3 regions of the Pantoea phyllosphaerae genome follow, and region 2 is predicted to be linked to each of the others. Evidence: predicted binding sites of a transcription regulator. Region 2 holds the regulator's gene; each other region holds the start of a gene.
The links. Region 2 encodes LexA, which represses DNA repair genes until DNA is damaged. Its sites were predicted from a motif close to TNCTGTATGTACATACAGNA; they were not measured.

Region 1 (2,271 bases), on a different contig from region 2:
GGGCAGAGGGTGCCCACCGGCGTCACGCGGCATCCCGCCTGCCGCCACTCCGCGCGCAGCAGCGGATGCGCAGCGTCGATCGGCTGCAGACGACGCAGGTCATCCAGGCTTTGCGCCTGAAAATAGAGGCGCAGAAAGCGCTCACCGCTGGCGTTGTTGCGCCAGCGCTCCAGCACAAGACTGCCGCCGGGCGGGATATTGCCGCGTGCGTAGCCGGGCAGCGTCCAGCTAAAGCCCATCAGGGTGCGAACCATCGCGATATTGGTGTCATGCGCCACCAGCAGCAGCCAGCGCGCATTTGGCGCGGCGTCGCGGCCCTCAGCGGCCTCCAGCAGGGCGTTGAGCAGAATCGAGCCGCGCCTTTGCGCGCTGTAGAGCACATCGTTGCTGAGGTCGTAGTTCGCCGTCAGCAGCGGCAGAATGGCGCTGATCTGCGCCGAGCGGGTGATATGGCCCCAGGCGATCTGGCTGAACGGCAGGTTCTCGCTCCAGGCGAGGCGCAGCGTCTCCGCCATGCTCGCCATCACGCTCAGGCCGGCGATATAGCTATGACCGCCTTTGCTCTGGCGGATCTGCCACGGCCGATCGAACAGCGCGCAGTGGGCGTCGGAGAGGCATACCGCCTGCTTCAGCGCCTGAATGGCGGGCTGTAGCGCCCGCTGGCGCGCGGCCAGGTCGCCCGCCTTCGCCTCGACCGCCGCCCGCTGCTGTGCGGGATCGGTCGCCGTCGCGGCGAAGGCGTCGGTCTGGAACAGCGGATCGGCATCGCCCGCCACGTGATGCACCGGCACGCCGCAGCCGGGAAAGGCGCCGTCGACCAGCGCTTCGGCGGTGGCGCGGGTGCGCTGTTTTGGGCTGGCGCGCACGTAAATATCCTGCGGCTGCGGGCAACCGGCCGTCAGCAGGCCGAGCTGGCGATAATGTTCGCCCTCCCAGCGCCCTTTATTGACTACCGCCGCGTAGCCGTGGCCGGTCAGCTCGCCGTCGCGCGTGCTCCATACTGTCCAGGGGCGCTGCGTGGCGGCCTCGATCTCTTTGCGGTTGCCGGGCGTAGGCGGACGCACGCCGTGGCGGCTCAGCTCAACCACCCGCTCCAGCTGATACGTCGACTGCGCGGCAGCCTGCGCTGTCCAGAGCAGCAGGGCGCAGAGCGCGGCAAAGGCGCGGCGGGATAAAAACATCTCTTCTTCCTTATGATGAGAACAGCGATGATGCGACACCATAGCGCTGAAGCCCCGCCGCTGGCTACGGCAGGATTTTTCCGTGGCGCCATTCTTCGAGACGGCACGAAAAAATGCGGCCCAAAGCTGACGCTGGCGGATTACTGTGTAAAAATACAGGCCATTTTCACCCGGTGGTAGACGACTATGGCCCTGACAGCAGCAATAAAAAGCCAGATAGCGCAGTGGTATAAGGCGCTACAGCAGCAGGTGCCGGACTTTATTCCCCGCGCGCCGCAGCGCCAGATGATCGCCGACGTGGCGAAGTGCCTGGCGGGCGATGACGCGCGTCATCTGGCCATTGAAGCGCCGACCGGCGTTGGCAAAACCCTCTCTTACCTGATCCCCGGCATCGCGGCGAGCCGCGCCGAAGAGAAAACCCTGGTTGTCAGCACCGCCAACGTGGCGCTCCAGGATCAGATTTTTAGCAAAGATCTGCCGCTGCTGAAAAAGATCATTCCCGATCTTACCTTTACCGCCGCCTTCGGGCGTGGGCGCTACGTCTGTCCGCGCAATCTGGCAGCGCTGGCCGCCAGCGACGACCAGCAGGGCGATCTGCTGCTCTATCTCGACGACGAGGCGGTAAGCAGCACGCAGGAGGAGCAGACGCAGTGCGGCCGCCTGGAGAAGTCGCTCAGCAGCTACGCCTGGGACGGACTGCGCGATCACAGCGAAGAGAATATCAGCGACAGCCTGTGGCAGCGTCTCTCAACCGACAAGGCGAGCTGCCTCGGCGCGCACTGCCGCTGGTATCGCGAATGCCCCTTCTTTGTCGCCCGTCGCGAAATTGAGCAGGTGGATGTGGTGGTGGCTAACCATGCGCTGGTGATGGCGGCGATGGAGAACGAGTCGGTTCTGCCGCCGCCGAAGCACCTGATGCTGGTGCTGGATGAAGGCCACCATCTGCCGGAGGTGGCGCGCGACGCGCTGGAGATGAGTGCCGACATTACGCCCGGCTGGAGCAGCCTGCAGCTCGATCTCTTCGTGCGGCTGGTAGAGGGCATTATGACGCAGATGCGCCCGAAATCGCCGCCGCCGCTCAGCAATCCGG
Region 2 (2,271 bases):
TGCCAAACGCACCTGGCCCAGACATTGACGTCAAACAACTAAAAGGGTTCCCTCGCAATGGCAAGTCATACCACCGGTTTACTCAGGATAGTGAAAGCGGCAGGCTACTCGTGGCAAGGGCTACGCGCCGCCTGGCAGCATGAAGCTGCGTTTCGTCAGGAAGCCACGGCCGCCCTTGTCGCGATCGCGATCGCCTGCTGGCTGGATGTCGACACCGTCGCGCGCATTCTGATGATCGGCTCGGTCGTGCTGGTGATCATCGTTGAGATCCTTAACAGCGCGATTGAAGCGGTAGTTGACCGTATCGGCCAGGAGCGTCATCCGCTGGCGGGGCGGGCGAAAGATATGGGCTCTGCCGCCGTCTTGATCGCTATCATACTGGCACTGTTTGTCTGGATCGCGCTGCTCTGGACCCATTTGCGATAGCCTTTCCATTATTGCCCAAACGGCTGTTATTTCCCTGGGTTTTGGTTTTCATTTCACCAATACCTGTATATACTCACAGCGACTGTATAAACAACCAGGGGGCGGGATGAAAGCATTAACCACCAGGCAGCAACAGGTTTATGACCTGATTCGCGACCATATCAACCAGACGGGCATGCCGCCAACGCGTGCGGAGATCGCCTCGCAGCTGGGGTTCCGTTCCCCTAACGCCGCTGAAGAACACCTCAAAGCGCTGGCGCGTAAAGGCGTTATTGAAATCGTTTCCGGCGCATCACGCGGCATCCGCCTGCTGATGGAAGAGGAAGAGTCCAATGGCCTGCCGTTAATCGGCCGCGTCGCCGCCGGTGAGCCGCTGCTGGCGCAGGAACACATTGAAACCCATTACAAAGTTGACCCCGACCTGTTTAAGCCTTCTGCTGACTTCCTGCTGCGCGTCGCCGGTATGTCGATGAAAGATATTGGCATTATGGATGGCGATCTGCTGGCGGTGCATAAAACGCAGGATGTGCGTAACGGTCAGGTTGTGGTGGCGCGCATTGATGATGAAGTCACGGTAAAGCGCTGGAAAAAGCAGGGCACTGTGGTTCATCTGCTGCCGGAAAACAACGACTTCGAACCGATTGTCGTCGACACTCGCACGCAGTCGCTGACCGTCGAAGGTCTGGCGGTAGGCGTAGTGCGCAACGGCGAGTGGCTCTGACCGCTGGCCTTCAGACGCCTGCATCCCTTCGTCAGGCGTCTGTACGATAATCTTTTCATGCGCCTCCTGCGGCTGACGCCGCGCCGGGGCCGCCTCGCTTCTTTTTACGTTTTCAGGCATGGACCGGCTGATGCGTCTCTTCTCTGCTGACGACCGACAACTCTGGCGGCTGGCGCTGCCGATGATCCTCTCCAATATCACCGTACCGCTGCTTGGCCTGGTGGATACCGCCGTTATCGGCCATCTCGACAGCCCGGTTTATCTTGGCGGCGTAGCGATTGGCGCGACCGCGACCAGCTTCGTCTTCATGCTTTTACTCTTTCTGCGCATGAGCACCACCGGCATCACCGCGCAGGCTTTCGGCGCACGCGATACGCAAGCGCTGGCGCGCGCCCTGACGCAGCCGCTGCTGATGGCGCTGCTTGCGGGCCTGCTGTTTATCCTGCTGCGCGAGCCGCTTAGCGTGCTGACAGGTCGGCTGGCGGGCGGCGATCCACAGGTGCAGGCGCAGGCAGCCATCTTTATCAATATCCGCTGGCTTAGCGCACCGGCGACGCTGGCGAACATGGTGATCCTCGGCTGGCTGCTGGGCGTGCAGTACGCCCGTGCGCCGGTCGTGCTGCTGGTGGTAGGCAACGCGGTCAATATTCTGCTCGATCTCTGGCTGGTACTCGGGATGAAGTGGGGCGTGGCAGGGGCAGCGAGCGCCACGGCGCTGGCCGAGTATGTCACGCTGGCGGTCGGACTGGCGATGGTGTGGCGCGTGCTGAAGCTGCGCGGCATCTCGATTGCGATGTTAAAAGCGAGCTGGCGCGGGGATATCAGCCGCCTGCTGCGCCTCAATCGCGACATTATGCTGCGCTCGCTGCTGCTGCAGCTCTGCTTTGCTTCACTGACGCTTATTGGCGCGCGGCTGGGGCCGGAGATTGTCGCCGCTAACGCCGTGCTGCTGATGTTCATCACCTTTACCGCCTATGCGCTCGACGGCTTCGCTTATGCAGTGGAAGCTGTCTCTGGCGAGGCCTATGGCGCACGCGATGGAGAACGGCTGCTGTCGGTATGGCACGCTGCCTGCCGACAGGCGGGCATGGTCGCACTGGCCTTTGCGCTCATCTACGCGGCGA
Region 3 (2,271 bases), on a different contig from region 2:
GAATTCCTTCATTACGCGGCGATAGACGTCGCGTTTAAAGGAGACAACCTGACGCACCGGATACCAGAAGCTCACCCAGCGCCAGCCGTCGAACTCTGGCGTGCTGCTGTGTTGTACATTGATATCCGCGTCACTGCTCATCAACTGCAGAAGAAACCACTTTTGTTTCTGGCCGATACACACCGGCTTTGTGTCCCAACGCACCAAACGTTTTGGCAATTTGTAGCGCAACCAGTTTCGGGTAGATGCAAGTATTCGAACATCTTTACGGTGTAAACCCACTTCTTCGAACAGTTCGCGATACATCGCCTGTTCGGCGGTTTCACCGGGATTGATGCCTCCCTGAGGAAACTGCCAGGAGTGCTGTCCAAAGCGCCTGGCCCACAACACTTGTCCTTGCCTGTTACAGATTACGATACCAACATTCGGGCGGTAGCCATCATCATCGATCACTGGACTACCTCAAAGCTAAATTTGAATAGCCTGATTGTTTCACACTCCTTACAGGCGGTAAACCACTGGATTGTCGGGAAGAACGCGGCACAGCACCTGGATAACTCACAGTATTGCCCCAAGTTATAAACAATTACGCCGGCAAAGAGGCGATCTTATTCACGTTTTCTGTGGATAGCTTTGTGCAGAACACGGGAATTAGCTGAAGAAACTTTTGCGCCCCTTACCGAGCCCGCCTGTGAGCAAATGAATATTTCAATTTAAAAACAGCGCATTAAACGACTCTTATTCGGAACATTAGCGGCCAGATTAAAGGTAGACGTCACGGAAGCGTTTTAACTGGTTAAAGATCAAGCGACGTCGTTTTTATCCACAGACAATGCAGTAAACTTGCTCATCACTGGATAAAAAAGCGCCTTTTTCGCCAAAGTCAAGGCTGTAAATGGAACCAGTAGCGGGAGGCTGGCAGGGTTATCCCACCGATCTGTGGATAACTCAGGCGAAGATCCTGTTCATTATTGCCGTCAGTCCGGGATAACCTTGTACGGTCGTCGCAGGCCAGCAGGGCGCGCAATTAAAAAAGCATGAGGAATCATGCTATTATCGGCATCCTTCTGCCTGGCGCCGCTGTGGGAAAAGTTTGCGGAAGAAAAACTGTCTATTTTTTAACCAACAGAGTATTCGTCATGTTCCAGCTGCCTGCCCCGCCCGAAAATGAAGCCGTTCTGCTGGCGCGCGCCCATGCGCTGGCAGGCCAGACGCTGGCGACGCTGGCCGCGCAGGCTGGCCTGCCGATGCCGGCCGATCTGAAACGCGATAAAGGCTGGGTCGGCATGCTGCTGGAGCGCTATCTGGGCGCCAGCGCAGGCAGCAAGGCGGAGCAGGATTTCGCCCATCTCGGCATCGAGCTCAAAACCATCCCTGTCGACGCACAGGGCAAACCGCTGGAAACCACCTTTGTCTGCGTGGCGCCCCTGACCGGCAACAGCGGCGTGACCTGGGAGACGAGCCACGTACGCCATAAGCTGGCGCGCGTGCTGTGGATCCCGGTAGAGGGCGATCGCGCAATTCCCCTTGCCCAGCGTCGCGTCGGCGCGCCGCTGCTGTGGAGCCCGAGCGAAGAGGAAGATCGTATGCTGCGCCAGGACTGGGAGGAGCTGATGGATATGATCGTGCTGGGCCAGGTTGAACGCATTACCGCGCGCCACGGCGCCTGGCTGCAGATCCGACCGAAAGCCGCCAATAGCCGGGCGTTGACCGAAGGCATCGGCGAACACGGCGAGCCGGTCATGACGCTGCCGCGCGGTTTTTACCTGAAAAAGAGCTTCACCGCCCCGCTGCTGGCGCGTCATTTTTTACTGTAAGTTCATCAAAGCGGATGCGTATAATCGCCGTTTACTTTTCGTTTAAGATTGAGTGTACGCATGTTTGAGTGGATAACCGATCCCAACGCCTGGCTGGCGCTGGGCACGCTGACCATCCTCGAAGTGGTTCTGGGTATAGATAATATTATTTTCCTGTCGCTGGTGGTGGCGAAACTGCCTAAACATCAGCAGGCCAGCGCGCGTCGTCTCGGCCTGATGGGCGCTATGCTGATGCGTCTCGCCCTGCTGGCCTCGATCGCCTGGGTTGCGCGTCTGACCCACCCGCTGTTTACCCTTTTTGATCACGCTTTCTCCTGGCGCGATCTGATCCTGCTCGGCGGCGGTCTGTTCCTGCTGTGGAAATCGAGCATGGAGATCCATGAAACCATCGAAGGCGGTGAAGAGGAGCACAAGACCAACGTGCACTCTTTCTTCGGCGCTATCGTGCAGATTA

Region 1: dinG (ATP-dependent DNA helicase DinG) is a predicted target of LexA. The motif match lies at 1,323-1,342, and genes of this name have one in related genera.
Region 3: mutH (DNA mismatch repair endonuclease MutH) is a predicted target of LexA. The motif match lies at 888-907, and genes of this name have one in related genera.

Annotation. Positions count from the first base shown of each region.
Region 1 is NZ_JBPFDE010000017.1:3,721-5,991, reverse strand. It holds gene ACR6A7_RS18370 (histidine-type phosphatase) at 1-1,181, opposite strand, end outside; gene dinG (ATP-dependent DNA helicase DinG) at 1,368-2,271, shown strand, end outside.
Region 2 is NZ_JBPFDE010000004.1:26,548-28,818, forward strand. It holds gene ACR6A7_RS07150 (diacylglycerol kinase) at 58-426, shown strand; gene lexA (transcriptional repressor LexA) at 533-1,147, shown strand; gene dinF (MATE family efflux transporter DinF) at 1,278-2,271, shown strand, end outside.
Region 3 is NZ_JBPFDE010000019.1:21,042-23,312, forward strand. It holds gene rppH (RNA pyrophosphohydrolase) at 1-453, opposite strand, end outside; gene mutH (DNA mismatch repair endonuclease MutH) at 1,140-1,817, shown strand; gene ACR6A7_RS19235 (TerC family protein) at 1,878-2,271, shown strand, end outside.